DNA from 4 places in the Nonomuraea sp. NPDC000554 genome. Region 1 is predicted to be linked to each of the others. Evidence: riboswitches for the same ligand, from Rfam matches in the RefSeq annotation. Region 1 holds a riboswitch; each other region holds the start of a gene.

What was found. Region 1 has a riboswitch for cyclic di-AMP ahead of ABT294_RS10210 (C40 family peptidase). Riboswitches for the same ligand answer to the same signal wherever they lie in the genome.
Region 2: it holds a riboswitch for cyclic di-AMP, as region 1 does, so the genes downstream of both, ABT294_RS23780 (C40 family peptidase) here and ABT294_RS10210 (C40 family peptidase) in region 1, are expected to answer to the same signal.
Region 3: it holds a riboswitch for cyclic di-AMP, as region 1 does, so the genes downstream of both, ABT294_RS24900 (hypothetical protein) here and ABT294_RS10210 (C40 family peptidase) in region 1, are expected to answer to the same signal.
Region 4: it holds a riboswitch for cyclic di-AMP, as region 1 does, so the genes downstream of both, ABT294_RS44680 (CHAP domain-containing protein) here and ABT294_RS10210 (C40 family peptidase) in region 1, are expected to answer to the same signal.

The regions. Positions count from the first base shown of each region.
Region 1 covers NZ_JBEPDC010000004.1:281,598-285,746, forward strand. The annotation lists gene ABT294_RS10200 (RDD family protein) at 1-90, opposite strand, end outside; gene ABT294_RS10205 (amino-acid N-acetyltransferase) at 188-745, opposite strand; cyclic di-AMP (ydaO/yuaA leader) riboswitch at 1,032-1,191, shown strand; gene ABT294_RS10210 (C40 family peptidase) at 1,197-2,249, shown strand; gene ABT294_RS10215 (LuxR C-terminal-related transcriptional regulator) at 2,260-2,472, opposite strand; gene ABT294_RS10220 (winged helix-turn-helix transcriptional regulator) at 2,866-3,273, opposite strand; gene ABT294_RS10225 (NADP-dependent oxidoreductase) at 3,352-4,149, shown strand, end outside.
Region 2 covers NZ_JBEPDC010000012.1:241,743-245,891, forward strand. The annotation lists gene ABT294_RS23770 (sugar ABC transporter substrate-binding protein) at 1-353, opposite strand, end outside; gene ABT294_RS23775 (ROK family transcriptional regulator) at 455-1,618, shown strand; gene ABT294_RS23780 (C40 family peptidase) at 1,631-2,188, opposite strand; cyclic di-AMP (ydaO/yuaA leader) riboswitch at 2,241-2,377, opposite strand; gene ABT294_RS23785 (3-isopropylmalate dehydrogenase) at 2,477-3,523, shown strand; gene ABT294_RS23790 (branched-chain amino acid aminotransferase) at 3,699-4,149, shown strand, end outside.
Region 3 covers NZ_JBEPDC010000013.1:191,345-195,493, forward strand. The annotation lists gene ABT294_RS24885 (PadR family transcriptional regulator) at 117-635, opposite strand; gene ABT294_RS24890 (MDR family MFS transporter) at 691-2,130, shown strand; gene ABT294_RS24895 (DUF5302 domain-containing protein) at 2,178-2,378, shown strand; cyclic di-AMP (ydaO/yuaA leader) riboswitch at 2,554-2,689, shown strand; gene ABT294_RS24900 (hypothetical protein) at 2,873-3,685, shown strand; gene ABT294_RS24905 (hypothetical protein) at 3,822-4,149, opposite strand, start outside.
Region 4 covers NZ_JBEPDC010000037.1:100,201-104,349, reverse strand. The annotation lists gene ABT294_RS44690 (aldo/keto reductase) at 1-730, shown strand, start outside; gene ABT294_RS44685 (Gfo/Idh/MocA family protein) at 803-1,756, shown strand; cyclic di-AMP (ydaO/yuaA leader) riboswitch at 1,875-2,011, shown strand; gene ABT294_RS44680 (CHAP domain-containing protein) at 2,025-2,705, shown strand; gene ABT294_RS44675 (YciI family protein) at 2,917-3,345, shown strand; gene ABT294_RS44670 (RNA polymerase sigma factor) at 3,386-4,149, shown strand, end outside.

The DNA of each region.
Region 1 (4,149 bases):
GCTCGCGTTTTGTTGTCCGTATTCGGGGATCCCGGGAGGCGGATTCTCGCCGGAGTCGTCCTGTGGATACGGCGGCTGTCCGGTGCTCACCGTGTCACCTCGCTTCGAGTGCGCGTGTGGCACATGTCAGGACACATGCCTGTGCCGCCCAACGTATCGACATAGGTATCAACAATCACCTTTCCACTTAGTCAAGGCCTGTGTCACCCGATGTCAAGTGGAGCAGCATCCGGGTGTTGCCCAGGGTGTTCGGCTTGACGTGCTCCAGATCAAGGAACTCGGCCACACCCTCGTCGTACGAGGCCAGGAGCTCGGCGTAGACCTCGGGCGAGACCGGCGTGCCGTTGATCGGCTGGAATCCGTGCCTCGCGAAGAAATCCACCTCGAAAGTGAGACAGAAAACACGGCGCAGCCCAAGATCCTTTGCCGTGCCGATCAAGGCGGAGACGATCTGGTGGCCGATTCCGAACCCACGGAGATCGGGGTCCACCGCGACGGTACGGATCTCCGCCAGGTCCTCCCAGAGCACGTGCAGCGCCCCACAGCCGACGACCCGCCCGCCCCTCTCGGCCACCCAGAACTCCTGCACGTCCTCGTACAGGGTGACGGTGGCCTTCTCCAGCATCCGAGGGCCGGCGCCGGCGTAGGTGTCGACCAGGCGCCTGATGGTCCGGACGTCGGGCGTGCGGGCACGCCGCACGACGGTCTCGGTGTCAGCGACTGACAGTTCGGCGACCTGCTCCATGGCTCTCCAGCGTACAGATCCGATTACGGCTCACCCCTATCTCTCATCGCTCCCCCATCTTGTGACATGCCGTGGCCGGACGAGCACGTTGGGATTCGTCCCGTTCATCCGACCGCCTACCATGCCAAGCTTGGTCAAAGTGGGCATAAAGTCTGTTCTGTACGTGTGGGCACGAGATCACCTTGTGACTCTTCGGTTGTGAAACCTCAACAGACTTGGCAGTTCTGGTTGAGCACCAACCGCGAGTGCACTAGTGTCCAGCGACGATGCCACCGCCGCGACCCGTGGCGATGGCGCGCCCAATCCCCACGCGGGGAGCCGGGGACCCAGCGGTGGCGAGATGATCAGGCGCCACCACCCCGGGGTGAATCCGGACCACCGCGTCCGGTAGGGCTGCTCCGGCCCGAACCCGTCAGCTAACCCGGTAGGCGCCTACGAGAGGAGCTTGTTGGTGAAGCGCACGCGCGACCGTGGGGGGAAGTCGGCGGGCAAGCACGCCCGCCCCCCAGAACCGGCGCCCTCCAGCAGGCGCGTCCTCCGGTTCGGCGTGGTCGGCGCCGCGATCGCGGCCCTGGTCTTCACCCTCCCCGTCGGTTCGGCCGCCGCCGAACCCAAGCCCTCGCTCAAGGAGCTCTCCGACCGCGTCGAGAAGATGCACAACGAGATCGAGACGCTGAGCGAGCAGTACAACGGCCAGCGCGAGAAGCTCAAGGCCGCTCAGAAGGCCGTCAACGCCGCCAAGAAGGTCCTGGCCACCAGCGAGACCGATCTGGCCGCCAAGCGCGCGAAGGCGAGCCTGCTGATCCAGCACGAGTACATCTCCGGCGGTTTCGACCGGGGCCTGACCTTCGCCGGCGACTCCGATCCCGAGTCCTTCCTTGACAGGGCGGCGACGACGTACGTCCTCGCACAGGAGCGGGGCCAGGAGGTCAACCAGCTCGCCACCGCGAGGGCGAACGCCGAGCAGGCCAAGACGACCGCCACCTCGCGCATCACGGAGGTCCAGCAGCTCGTCTCCGATCTGGGCAGCAGGCGTGACAAGATCACCAAGCTGGTCGCCAAGGTGGAGAGCGGCCTGTTCAAGCGCGCGATCGGCGAGGCCGGACGTCCCGGCACCCGCGCCACGCGGGTGAGCCTGCCCATCGCCGGATCGGGCAAGGCCGCCCAAGCCGCCAGGTGGGCGCTCACCCAGCAGCTCAAGCCGTACGTCTGGGGCGCCGAGGGGCCGGGCTCCTACGACTGCTCCGGCCTGGTGATGGCGGCCTACCAGCAGGTGGGCATCTCGCTGCCGCACTACACGGGCGACCAGTGGACCGCGGGCAAGCACATCTCCAGGGAGGAGCTGCGCCCCGGCGACCTGGTGTTCTTCTACGGCGACCTGCACCACGTCGGCATCTACATCGGCGGCGGCATGATGGTGCACGCGCCGCAGACGGGCGACGTCGTGCGCATCGCGCCGCTGGCCCGACGCCCGTTCGCGGGCGCCGTGCGCATCGCCGACTGAAGGGGACGCGTCAGATGAGCTGACGCCTCGCGGCCCAGGCCACCGCCTCGATCGCGGTGGCCACGCCGATTCTGTCGCAGATTCCGCGAAGTCTTCGGCGAACCGTCCGTCCGCTGATATCCAGACGCCTTCCGACCCGATCTACTGTGACTCCCTTGGCCAGCTCTGCCAGCAACGCTAAATCGGCATAGCTGAGCTCAACGCCTTCAGTGAGCACATCCATCGGGAGCCCTCCCCCCAACAGCTCTGACCCCTGCAAAGCTGCTCGTCTCGCAGAAGGTAAACGCTTCTCTGAAACGCCGTCAAGCATGACGATCGCCGCATTTGACGACCTGCATTGACATGATCAGCTCTATGTGAACTACTCGCCATATGTCGGCACACTTCGGAGCACAATGAGCGATCACACTGATCCTTACAGTGCTCCTCCTTCGTCGATGACAGCTACCGATGTGCTGGGATTCGATCCCATCAATGAAGATTTTCTTCGGGAGCCGTACCCGACTTACAAAAATGCGCGCTTCCGCGAGATGCCGGCCCGCGGCCTTGACCCGACTGTGCGGGACGGGCCGGTCTCTGAAACCCGGCGGGCCAGGCGCAGGCGGGCCGGCCCGGCTCACCCGCTGGACGGGGTGGCGTCGTAGCGCTCTCTGGCGGTCTCGACGTCGCCGATGTGCGTCTCGGCCCAGCTCTTGATCGCGGCCATCAGCGGCAGCAGGCTCTCGCCCAGCGGCGTCAGCTCGTAGTCGACCCGGACCGGCACCGACGGCGTGACCGTACGCGTGACCAGGCCGTCGCGTTCGAGCCCGCGTACGGTCTGGGTGAGCATCTTCTGGCTGACCCCGGCGATGATCCTGGTCAGGTCGCCGTAGCGGAGCGGCCCCCCGGACAGCGCGTTGAGCACCAGCGTCACCCACTTGTCGCTGAGCCGGTCGAGCAGCTTCCTGGACGGGCACTGAGCGATGTAGGCGTCGAACGCCTGCTTGGCCTCGACCCGCCGTTCGGCCGCCGTCCTCGTCGCCACGTCGCGCTCCTCCCGGTCGGTTACGCACTTCTGGGTGCCTACTTACTGTGAGAGAGTAACTCTCCTACGGTCGACGACATGACGAACATGCGTGCACTCATCGGCGGTTCCGGCGCTCCCCGGCTGGTGGAGGTCCCGGTGCCGGAGGCAGGACCCCTTCAGGTACGGATCAGGGTGTCGGCGGCAGGGGTGAACCCCTTCGACCTCGCCGTGGCCGCGGGGACGCTGGCGCAGTACGGCGTGGCGCGCCCGCTTGACTCCTACGGGCTCGGCTTCGACGTGGCCGGAACCGTCGACCAGGTCGGCGCGGGCGCCGCCTTCGAGGTCGGGGACGAGGTCATCGGGCTGGCAGCCAGGCTGGAACTGCCGGTCAAGGCCCAGGCCGAGTACGTGGTGCTGGACGCGTCGGCCGTCGCACGGGCTCCGCGGGGCGTCCCGGCGGCCGAGGCGGCGACGATCCCGCTCAACGGGCTGACCGCCTGGCAGGCCCTGGACCGCGCCGGCCTCTCGCAGGGACAGACGCTCCTGGTGACCGGAGCCGCGGGGGCTGTCGGCGGCTACCTGGTGGAGCTGGCGGCCCTGCGCGGGCTGCGGGTGGTGGCGGTGGCCGGCCCTGGCGACGAGGAGCTCGTACGGGGCCTCGGGGCCGAGTGGTTCGTCCCGCGTTCGGCGGATCTCGCCGCGTCCGTCAGGGCGCTCGTGGCGGGCGGTGTGGACGCCTGCGTCGACGCGGCGGTCATCGGCCTGGGCGCGCTCGACGCGGTACGGGACGGCGGCACGTTCGTCTCGCTCACGCCCGGGTTCTCGCTCGTCCCCCTGCGGGGCACCGACGTGGCGTCGGTCTTCTTCCGCGCGGACGCGGCGCAGCTCGCCGAG
Region 2 (4,149 bases), on a different contig from region 1:
TGCTTGGCCTGGTTGACCAGCGGGGCCACCGCGTTCGCGTCGACGGCGTCGAGCACCAGCACGTTCGCGCCCTGGGTCAGCGCCGCCTCGACCTGTTGCTGCTGCTTGGCGGCGTCCTGCTCGGCGTTGCTGTAGAGGATCTTGCAGTCGGCGCAGAGCGCCTTGACCTTCGCTTCGAACAGCGGGCGGTCGAAGGCCTCGTAGCGCGTGGTCTTCGACTCGGGCAGGAAGAGCGCGATGGTCTTGCCGCCCTGCTGGTCCTGGGGTTTCGGGTTCGCTGTCGTCGTGTTGTTCCCGCAGGCGGCGGCCAGCAGGACCGCTGCGGCGGGGAGGAATAGCCAGGCTCGGTGCATCGCACATCGTCCCTTTCGAGTGTGCCGGCCCCCGGTGCTGGTAAGAAAGGTAGTTTACTACCAGCGTTGTTGGCTAGAGTTTGCCTGGAGGAGGACGTCACATGCGGGGTGAGCTGGGTAATCCGCGGTTGCTGCGGGTGCTGAACGAGCGCCGTCTGCTCGACCACCTTCACGAGCACGGCCCCGCGTCGCGGGCCGACCTGGCCAAGATCACCGGGCTGTCCAAGCCCACGGTCTCGGCCGCGCTCGCCGGGCTGGAAGAGGACGGCCTGGTGCACCTGGTCGGCGAGGTGTCGGGCAGGCCGGGGCCGGTGACCTCGCTCTACGACATGAACGCGGCGTCCGCGCACGTGGCGGGCGTCGACATCGGCCGCGACTGGATCAGGGTGGCGGTGGCGGACCTGCGCGGCACGTTCGCCGGCCGCACCGACGGCCGCAACACCGCGCGCAGCTCGGCCGAGCTGGCCGTGCTGGTGGGCGACCTGGCCAGGGCCGCGGCCGAGAAGGCCGAGCTCGACTGGTCCTCGATCACCTGCGCGGTCGTCGGCTCGCCCGGCGTGTACGACCCGGCGCTCGGACGCCTGGAGTTCGCCCCCAACCTGCCGGGGCCCGACCTGGCCGAACGGCTGCGCTCGGCGCTGGAGGTCGATCTCGTCATCGAGAACGACATCAACCTGGCGGCCGTGGGCGAGCACGTCTACGGCGAGGGGCAGGGCAAGGCGAACTTCGCGCTGGTCTCCATCGGCACCGGGGTGGGCATGGGGATCGTGGTCAACGGCGAGCTGTACGTCGGGGCGCGGGGCGCCGCCGGCGAGGTGTCGTACGTCCCCGCGGCCGAGGATCCGATCCCGTCCGACGACGCGCTGGCGCACGGCGCCACCGAGGCCGTGGCCGCCGCGCCCGGCGTGGTGCGGGCCGCCCGCGCGGCCGGGCTCGACCTCGCCACGGCCAAGGAGGTGTTCTCCGCCGCCGCGACCGGCGATCCGGTGGCCCGCTCGGTCGTGGAGGCCGAGGGGCGGCGGATCGGCGGCCTGCTGGTGGCGGTGGCGGCGGTGCTCGACCCCGAGGTGATCGTGCTGAGCGGCGGCGTCGGGCGCAACCTCGACCTGCTCGGGGCCGCGATCGAGAGCCGCGTGGCCGAGCTGGGGCCGCTGCGTCCGGTGGTGGTGGCGAGCGCGCTGGGCGACAGCGGCGTCCTGCTCGGCGCTGTCGCCCACGCGCGCGCCCGCGCCTGGGACCTCATCTTCGACGCTCGCCGGGGATGAGGCCGCTACGGGTCAGAACGTCGCTGTCGGCATGGCAGGGGCCGGTGTGGCGCGCTGCTTGCTGATCTCCTTCCAGAGCTTGACGCCCTTGGGGTCGGGACGGACGGCGCCGACGAAGGAGTCCTTGCGCCAGTCCGACAGCTGCTCCTCCTTCACGACGTCGCCCGTGTGCGGGGCGTGGACCATGTATCCGGGGCGGGAGATCATGCCCACGTGGCCGAGGCCGTGGAAGAAGACCAGGTCACCGGGTTTGAGGTGGTTCCAGCTGATCTTCTTGGAGAAGGCGTTGTACTGCTCGGCGGCGGTGCGCGGGAGCTCGATCCCCGCCTTCCCGTACGCCCGGAGCATGAGCCCGGAGCAGTCGTAGCCGCTGTCGCTCGTCCCTCCCCAGACGTAGGGGATGCCGCGCTTCTTCATGGCGAACTTGAGGGCGACCTTCCAGGCGGGGGTCGGGGTCTTCTTGATCTGGAGCTGCTTGAGCTGAGAGCCGGTGAGGGTGGTGGTGGGAGAGGAACTGGGGATGCTGTCGGGGGTGTCGGAGTCGGCGTTGGCAGGGGAGGCGAGGGCCATTCCGGCGGCTGTTGCTCCCAGGACGACGAGGACGGCGATGCGAGACAGGGGAGTGTCCTTCCATCTGGCCGACCGGGTTAGCTGACGGGCTCGGGCCTGGAAGTAGCCCTACGGCGATGCCGACTCGCCCCAGGTGAAGTGGGTCCCCGGCTCCACGCAGCCGTTGCGTGGATTAGGCCTGACGGACTCTAACGAAACGGTCAAAAGGTCGCAAATAGCTTAAAACGGACCGTCCGGACAGTGAGACGGTGTGTTCGTCAGCCGAGACGAGCCGGTAAGGTACCGTCCATGGAGTCGCGTAACATCCGCCTGGCGGTCATTCCTGGCGACGGCATCGGCGCCGAGGTCGTGGCAGAGGGGCTGAAGGTCCTCGAAGCGGTCGGAGTCAAGCTGGAGCCCACCCACTACGACCTGGGTGCCGCCCGCTACCACCGAACCGGCGAGACGCTCCCCGACTCCGTGCTCGAAAAGCTGCGCGGCTACGACGCGATCCTGCTCGGCGCCGTCGGCGACCCCAGTGTCCCGCCGGGCATCCTGGAGCGCGACCTGCTGCTCCGCCTGCGCTTCGCGTTCGACCACTACGTGAACCTGCGCCCGGTCAAGCTCTTCCCCGGCGTCGAGACCCCGCTGGCCGACACGCCGACCGAGAACATCGACATGATCGTGATCCGCGAGGGCACCGAGGGTCTGTACGCGGGCACCGGCGGCGTCATGCGCCGCGGCACCCCGTACGAGATCGCCACCCAGGAGTCGCTCAACACCGCCTACGGCGTGGAGCGCGTGGTGCGGTACGCCTTCGAGAAGGCCAAGTCGCGCCCGCGCAAGCAACTCAGCCTCATCCACAAGACGAACGTGCTGACCTTCGCCGGCGACCTGTGGCAGCGCACCGTCAACCGGGTGGCCGAGGAGTACCCCGAGGTCAGCACCGACTACTACCACATCGACGCGGCCTCGATGTTCTTCGTGAGCCAGCCCGAGCGCTTCGACGTCATCGTCACCGACAACCTCTTCGGCGACATCATCACCGACCTCGGCGCGGCCATCGCGGGCGGCATCGGCCTGGCCGCCAGCGGCAACATCAACCCTGAGCGCACCGCGCCCAGCATGTTCGAGCCGGTGCACGGCAGCGCCCCCGACATCGCCGGCCAGGGCAAGGCCGACCCGACCGCGACCATCCTGTCGGCCGCCATGCTCCTCGACCACCTCGGCCTGCGCGCCGAGGCGGCCAAGGTCGAGCAGGCCGTCGCCGACGACATCCTGGAGCGCCTGACCGGGTGGGCGGGTCGCACCACGCACGAGATCGGCGACGACATCACCGCGCGAGTATCGAGCTAGGGCCGCCTAGCTCCGCAAGCGCCTGGCGGTCCGGTGACGGACTGCCAGGCGCTTTTTGGTGTCCGCACGATCACAACCCCCCACCCACCCCTTGCCATTCCAAATAGCGAGACAATAGGAAGTACGTACTGCCCCGCGCAGTGCTGTCGAGATCGCAGAGAGAAGGACGTTCGTCATGACCATCGCTCAGAAGCTCAGCTTCGACGTGCAGCTATCCGACCACGCGCGTACCGCGGCCGAGCGGGAGCAGGTACTGGCGAGTCCCGGATTCGGGCAGGTCTTCACCGATCACATGGTCTCCATCGACTACACCGAGGGCGAGGGGTGGCACGACGCGCGGCTCCAGCCGTACGGGCCGCTCCTGCTCGACCCCGCCACCGCGGTCTTCCACTACGCGCAGGAGCTGTTCGAGGGGCTCAAGGCGTACCGGCAGGGCAACGGCTCGATCGTGACGTTCCGCCCGTACGCCAACGCGGCCCGCTTCAACCAGTCGGCCGTCCGGATGGCCATGCCGGAGCTGCCGGAGGAGACGTTCGTCGAGTCGCTGGAAGTGCTCGTCCAGACCGACCGCGACTGGGTGCCCACCGCCGAGGGGCACAGCCTGTACCTGCGGCCGTTCATCATCG
Region 3 (4,149 bases), on a different contig from region 1:
AGCTAGTTGCGGTCGTGAGGAGGTGAAGGGGAAGGGGCAGAGCGGGTCTGGGCTGGTGACTTGCGCGGTCGGGGGCCCGTGCGGCCACAGGGGTACATGGGCCCGGTGGTAAAGGGTTACGGGCTTGAGGGAGTCGAACGGGATTTGAGGTCGGCGAGGGTTTCCTCGGCCCAGGCGAGGCCGGCGCGGCGCTGCGCGAGGCCGAGCTTGAGCGCGTACTTGCCGAACCCCGGCCCGTCGTACGGCTTGCATTCCAGGTCCGCCAGCCGGGACGCGAAGAACGCCCTGAGGCGCTCGACCACCTGCACGGCGTCGTCCCCGTCGAGCAGGGGGAGCAGGAACGCCTGGAGCGCGACCTCGCTGCGGATCGTGCCGCTCGGCTGGTGCTCGACCAGCCAGTCGTGGAGTTGCCGGGCCCCCTCGGCGGTGATCGCGTAGATCTTCCGGCCGCGCGCTCCTTCGGACTCCACCGCGACGAGCCCGTCAGCCGCCATCTTGACCAGCTCCGGGTAGATCTGCGTGTGCCCGGCCTGCCAGACGTGGTTGATCGAATGCTCGAAGGACTTGGCCAGGTCGTAGCCGCTGGCCGGGCCTTTCGCTTCGAGGAGCCCGAGCAGCGCGATCCGTAGGGACATGAGCTCAGCATAGCCACCGTTTGACATGTAAGAAGTTACATATCAAGCTTCACCTGTGAGTAGTGACACGAGATCCAAGACCCTCTTGCTGGTAGCCGTGATCGGCGGCATGTTCCTGGCGATGCTCGACCAGACGATCGTCGGCACCGCGCTGCCGCGCATCGTGACCGAGCTGGGCGGCACCGCCCTCTACACCTGGGTCGTGACCGCGTACCTGCTGACCGCGACGATCACCGTCCCGCTGTACGGCAGGCTGTCGGACCAGTACGGCAGGAAACCGCTGCTGCTCGTCGGGCTGGTCGTGTTCGTCGCAGGCTCCGCGCTGTGCGGCGTCGCCCAGGACATGCCCCAGCTCATCGCCTTCCGCGCGTTGCAGGGGCTCGGCGCGGGCGCGTTGATGCCGCTGTCGCTCGCGCTGGTGATGGAGCTGTTCCCGCCGGAGAGGGGGGCGCGGGTGCAGGGTGCCCTCGGCGGGGTGATGGCGCTCAGCTATCTCGCGGGGCCGTACCTGGGCGGGCTGTTCACCGACCACGCGAGCTGGCGGTGGTCGTTCTATGTGAACGTGCCGCTCGGGCTGGTGCTGATCGCGATCGTGGTGCTGCACCTGCCGTACCACCGGGGGACGGGCGGCGAGCGTCCCGACTACCTGGGGATCGCCGTCTTCAGCGTGGCGATCGGCGCTCTGCTCGTCGGCCTGACCGAGAAGGGGCTGGACGGCAACACGTGGACCAGTGCGGCCGTGGTGGCGCCGATCGCGCTGGCGGCGCTGTTGCTGGTGGTGTTCGTGGTGGTCGAGCGGCGGGCGGTGGCGCCGATCATGCCGATGCACCTGTTCGGCAACCGCACCTACACGCTGGTCAACGTGACCTCGTTCTGCACCGCGTTCTGCATGTTCGCCGGGGTCGTCTTCCTGCCCAGGTACTTCCAGGAGGCGCTCGGGCTCAGCGCGACCCAGTCGGGGCTGCGGATCTACCCGCTGACCCTGGCGATGGTGGTCGGCAGCATGGTCATGGGGGCGCTGATGACCAGGACCCGCGTCTACAAGCCCTGGCTCGTGGCCGCGCCGTTCCTGATGGTGGCGGGCACGCTGCTCTGCCTGAACCTGGCCGTCGACACGCCCGGCTGGCTGCTGGCGGGGTGGATGGTGCTCATCGGCCTCGGCATGGGGCCGATGCTGTCGGGGCTGACGGTGGCCGTGCAGCAGTCGGTGCCGCCCCGGTACCTCGGCACGGCCTCGGCCAATCTGACGTTCTTCCGCCAGATCGGCGGCTCGGTCGCGCTGGCGCTGGCCGGCACCGCCTACGCCTCGGTCATCTCGACCGAGGCGCCGCTGCACGGGCTGGCCGCCGCGCACGCCTCGGCCGCCTCGGTGGTCATCCCGTCGCTGGGGGTGGCGGGGGCGCTGGTGGCGCTGGCCGCGCTGGTGGCCCTGCCGGGCGGGCGGCTGCGGCCCATCGTCCGTGAGGAGCGGGCGGAGGCCGGTTTCGCGGCGTGAGCCGCGCCGTGCGAAGCTGTGTGTGTCCCAAACACCAGGAGGTCCTCATGGCGGAAACACCGGAGCCGGAAGTCAGCGAAACCCCCGAGGACGAGTTGAAGCGCAAGTTCCGCGAGGCGCTGGAGCGTAAGCGCAGCCAGCAGGCCGGGTCGGGCGCGGGTGGCAGGGGCGCCGACCCTTCCAAGATTCACGGGGCCCACGGGCCGGCTTCGAGCAAGCGTTCGTTCAGGCGGAAGAGCGGCGGCTGAGACCGGACTGTTCGGGAGGGTACGGCATGGGCCGTGCCCTCCTTTTCTTTTGCCTGCTATGTCGTAAAAGGTAGATCTTCGCCCGTTTTATGGGGTTACCTTTGCCCTTGTCCGTTTTCTTGGGTACAGTCCTGGTGTTATCAGCTAGTGACCTGGCCCTTCACAAGGAAGAGGCGGCTGGCTGACGTCGAATCCCGCGCCCGCGGGAACCGGGGACCCATCTCTTTGGGGTGAATCCGACAAGTGCGTCGGTAGGGCATCTCCACGCCCGAACCCGTCAGCTAACCCGGTAGGCGAGATGGAGAGGACAACCTACCTGATGGTTCACCGCGTCGTACCCCCAGCCCGCGTAGTGTCACCCGCCGCCGACTGAGAGCGGCCCCCCTTCCCCTGAACTTCCAGCGCTCCGCGTAGCGACCGTTTCGGCATACCCGCCCGGCTACGCCCTTGGGAGCGCTGCTTCCCCGTACCCTCACAAAGGACTCTTTGACTTCATGTCTGTACGTCTTGGCATGCGCTCGTTTGCCGCTATCGCCGCCGCCGCGTTCGGTGCGGTGGCCATCGGCGCCGGATCCCCCGCACACGCCGACACCCCCTACGACAAGCAGCCTCTGCTCAAGGGCGGCACCACCGCGTCCTACTTCTGGGACGACTCCTCCGGCCGCGCCGGAGACACCGGTCTGCCCGCCAGCGGCAAGCCCATGCAGAAGGGGCTCGTCGCCAGCCCGAGCTGGCCGCTGATGACCGAGGGCTACGTCGTCTACAAGGACAAGAAGGCGCCGTTCTTCGTCGGCGACCGCGGCCCCGGCGTCCCCTCCAACAGCGGTGTCATGCTCGACCTGGACGCCAAGACGTTCGCCTACCTGACCGGCGGCTCGTTCAACAGCAGCACGCTGGGCGTGGACGGCGTCGGTGGCGAGGGCCACATCAAGATCAAGTACGTCATCACCAAGTGGGGTTCCGGCCCCGGCAAGAAGAACTACCCGGTGGCGTACTCGTCCGGCGCCTGGTCCCGCGTGGACAAGCACCCGGCCAAGCCGCCGACCGTCCTCGTCAAGAAGGACACGGCGGACAAGAGCGAGCCCGCTCCCGCCGCGCCCGCGCCCGCAGCCGCCGAGCCCAAGGCCGCTGTGGCCGCTGTGGCCAACGTGGCCGACGTGCATCCGCAGGCCGCCTCTGCCGAGAGCGAGCCCGCCTCGGGCGCGTCGAGCGGCGTGACCGGCGCGGTCGTGGCCGGCGGCCTGGCCCTGGTCGGTGGCGGCCTGGTGATGGGCCGCGACCGGATCCGCAGGCTCATCCGACGCTGAACCTCGGGAGCCCGCGGACACGGGGACCGCGGGCTCATCGGGAACCCACCCTCAAGGGGCCCGCGGATCAGGGGATCGCGGACACACCTGACGACGGCTTGCGCCCACCCGCACTGGGCGCAAGCCGTCGAGCTTTTCAGACCTCCAGCTTCTCCTCGATGGCGCGAAGCTGGTGGCGGGCCAGGGCCAGGTTGGCGCGGCCGCGGTCGAGAGCCAGGTAGAGGAACAGGCCCTTGCCGCCGCGCCCGCTGATCGGGCGGATGATGTGATACTGGGAGCCGAGCGTGATCAGGATGTCCTCGATGGCGTCCTTGAGCCCCAGCGAGTCCATCGTGCGCAGCTTGGCCTTGACCACCTCGGTGTTGCCCGCGGCGGCCACCTGGAGGTCCAGGTCCTTGGAGCCGCCGAGCGCGCCGAGCGCCATGCCGCTGCCGTGGTCGACGATCGCCGCTCCGATCGAGCCG
Region 4 (4,149 bases), on a different contig from region 1:
GCAGACCGCGTTCCAGGCCGGCTACCGCCATGTCGACACCGCGCAGGCCTACGGCAACGAGGCGGGCGTCGGGAGGGCGGTCCGCGACTCGGGCGTCCCGCGCAGGAAGCTGTTCATCACCACGAAGCTGTGGAACGCCGACCACGACCAGGCCGAGCGCGCCTTCGAGGGGAGCCTGTCCCGGCTCGGGCTCGACTACGTGGACCTGTACCTCATCCACTGGCCGGTGCCCGAACAGGACAAGTACGTCGAAGCCTGGCGGGCGCTGGAGAGGATCTACCGTGACGGCCGGGCCAAGGCGATCGGCGTGTCCAACTTCACCGTCCAGCACCTCACGCGGCTGCTGGACGAGACGGACATCGCTCCCTCTCTCAACCAGATCGAGCTGCATCCGTACTTCCAGCAGCGGCAGCTGCGCGACTTCCACGAGGCCAACGGCATCCTGACCGAGGCGTGGAGCCCGCTCGGGCAGGGCAGGGAACTGCTGGACGACCCGGCGCTGGCCGTGCTGGCCGGCAAGCACGGCAAGACCCCCGCCCAGATCGTGCTCCGCTGGCACGTGCAGCTCGGCCATGTGGCGATCCCCAAGTCGGTCACACCGTCGCGGATCAAGGAGAACGTCCAGGTGTTCGACTTCACCCTGGACGTCGAGGACATGGCCGCCATCGGCGCGATGAACCGCCGTCTCCGGATCGGGCCGGATCCGGACACCTTCAACTTTCTCGGTTGACCTCCTCTCCGGCCTGAAGTGAAGGCCGGAGCGCTGGCCCGCAACTTGGTAGATCCTTTACGCTCTCTCTCCATGAGAGATCTCGCCTGGGGTATCGCCGCCACCGGTGGCATCGCGCGGACCGTGGGCGCGGTCATCGCGGCGGAGCCGGGGATGCGGGTGGCGGCCGTCGGCTCGCGTGACCTCGACAGGGCGGCGGCGCTGGCGTCCACGCTGGGCGCCGAGTCGGCCTACGGGTCGTACGCGGAGCTGTGCGCCGACCCGGCCGTCGACGCCGTGTACGTGGCCACGCCGCACGCCCAGCACCTGGAGGTGGCCGAGGCCGCGATCGCGGCGGGCAAGGCGGTGCTGTGCGAGAAGCCGCTCGCGGCCACCGTCGCCGACGCCGAGCGGATGGTGCGGCTGGCCCGGGAGGCCGGGGTCTTCCTGATGGAAGCGATGTGGATGCGGTTCAACCCGCTCATCCAGCGGATCGCCGGCGACCCCCGGTTCGGCGAGATCCGGTCGGTGCAGGCGTCGTTCGGGTTCGTCTTGCCCTACGACCGGGCGCACCGGCTGTGGGCGCCCGAGCTGGGCGGGGGTGCGCTGCTCGACCTGGGGATCTACCCGTTCGGGCTGGCCCAGCTGCTGCTGGGGATGCCGTCGGAGCTGCAGGTGACGGGCTCGCTGGCGCCTTCGGGCGTCGACGCGGAGGTCGGCGGGGTGCTGTTGTATCCGGGCGGCAGGCGGGCGCTGGTGGAGGCGTCGTTACTGGGGTCGTATCCGAACGCGGCCTACGTCGTGGGCACCGGGATGCGGGCGCAGATCGACGCGCCGTTCTGGGCGCCGCGCCGGGTGGTGCTGTCGGGGCCGTCGATGGAGGACGAGGTCCACGTCCTGGAGCCGGGCGAGAGCGGCTACGTCGGTGAGCTGCGCGAGGTGCGGGCGGCGCTAGCAGAGGGACGCACTGAGAGCCAAGTCATAACCCTTGACGATTCCCTTGCCATGATGGGGCTTCTGGCGGACGCTAGGCGGCAACTCTCCTAGCTGGGCATTTATGCACTTGTAATCTGCTTGCCCCATGTATTACCTTCTAGGGCATTCGAGGCGTAACGTCCGGTTTGTCCGGTTCGTCGCCTGCCCATCGCAAGACACATCACAGGACCCCCTGTGACCGCTGAATCCGCCTCGCGCGGAACCGGGGACCCACGTTCCTTGGGGTGAATCGGCACGTCAGTGCCGTAGGACAGCTTCCACGTCCGAACCCGTCAGCTAACCCGGTAAGCGGCATGGAAGCAAGGAGTATCCCCGAACGATGGCCATGCACCGACTTGCTCGTGCCCCGAAGTTCAGCTACGCCCGCGCCGCTCTCGGCGCGACCGTCATCGCCGCCGCGATCGCCGCACCCACGGCCGCCAACGCCCAGACCACCCCCTCCGCCGCGCTGACCCACCAGCACTCGCAGGTGCGCCCGGCCGACCACGAGCGGAGCGGCAAGGTCAAGGTCACGGCCGCGCAGGTGCTCTCCCTCGCCAAGGCGCAGATCGGCACCTCCGAGAACGCCATGGGCGGCGGCACCAAGTTCCAGAAGTGGTACGCCGCCTCGGCGCGCGCCGCCGAGACCATCCAGCGCGACGGCGGCACCAGGGCCGACTACATCAACGCCGCCTGGTGCTCGATGTTCGTCTCCTGGATCGGCGACAAGACGGGCCTCGGCGCCTCCATCGGCTCCGACGCCTACACCGTCGAGCACGCCAAGTGGTTCAAGCACAACGACCACTGGGGCACCGCGCCCAAGCCCGGCGCCGTCGTCTTCTTCGCCTGGAGCGGCAGCAAGAGCCTGGACGACATCAACCACGTCGGCTTCGTCGTCAAGGCCAACGGTGACGGCACGATCTCCACCATCGAGGGCAACACCGGCAACGGCGTCGTCGAGCAGCGGGTCCGTCCCACGTCTCAGGTCGTCGGCTACGGCTACCCCGACTACGCGGCCTGAGCCCCCTCCCCCACCATCCCCCCACTCTCCCCATCCCCCTGCCCGCGAAGCGCGCGCCCACTCCCCTCGGGCGCGCGCTTCGCGGGCTCTCACGGTTGCCCGGACCGAAAGGTCTCGGCAAGACTTCGACTCCGCTGTCGATGCGCGCCACGCGCGTTCGACGCTGCTACGAGGCCGCACCCTCGACCGAAGGAGACGCGAAGTGAAGTTCATGATCGTGGGCAAGGCGAACGAGCAGACCGAGGCCGGGGTGCTGCCCAGCCAGGAGTACGTCGACAAGATGATCGAGTACAACGAGGCCCTGGCCAAGGCGGGAGTCCTGCTGGCCGCCGAGGGCCTCTACCCGAGCTCGCACGGCGCGCAGATCTCCTACAGCGACGGCAAGGCCACCGTGATCGACGGCCCGTTCGCCGAGGCCAAGGAGCTCATCGCCGGCTTCTGGCTGATCCAGGTGAAGTCGCGCGAGGAGGCCCTGGAGTGGGCGCTGCGGCTGCCCGTCCCGCCCGGCGGCAACGGCATCGGGCTGGACGTCTGGCAGGTGTTCGACCCGTCCGACCTGCCGGAGGAGTCGATGACCCCCGAGGCCGCCCAGCGGGAGGCGGACCTGCGCGAACTCCTGAGGGACAAGCGCGAGTTCTGACCTCCGGCCGTTGCGGCGCTCGGTCGCGGACTGCTCTGATATGCGGGTGACGGGTTCTGACACACACCGCGCGATCGAGGCGGTCTGGCGGATCGAGGCCGCCCGGCTGATAGCCGGGCTGGCCCGGATGATGCGCGACGTCGGAGTCGCCGAGGAACTCGCCCAGGACGCGCTGGTCGCGGCGCTGGAGCAGTGGCCCGCGTCGGGCGTGCCGCGCAACCCCGGCGCGTGGCTGATGACCGTCGCCAAGCGCCGGGCCGTCGACATGGTGCGGCGGAACGAGCGGTTCGAGCGCAAGCTCGTCGAGCTCGGGCGGGAACTGGAGGACGAGGAGCCGCCGCCCGACCCCGACGAGATCGAGGACGACCTGCTGCGGCTGGTGTTCACGGCCTGCCATCCGGTGCTGTCGACCGAGGCCCGGGTGGCGATGACGCTCCGGGTGCTCGGAGGGCTGACCACCGACGAGATCGCCCGGGCGTTCCTCGTCGCCGAGCCGACGGTGGCCCAGCGGATCGTCCGGGCCAAGCGGACCCTGGCCGACAAGCGGGTCCCGTTCGAGGTGCCACAGGGAGAGGAACTGGCGGGGCGGCTGTCGTCCGTCCTGGAGGTCATCTACCTGATCTTCAATGAGGGGTACTCGGCCACGGCGGGCGACGACTGGATGCGTCCCGGCCTGTGCGAGGACGCCCTCCGGCTGGGGCGGGTGCTGGCCGGGCTGATGCCCAAGGAGCCCGAGGTGCACGGCCTCGTCGCGCTGATGGAGATCCAGGCCTCGCGGGCCGGCGCGCGGGTCGGGCCGTCCGG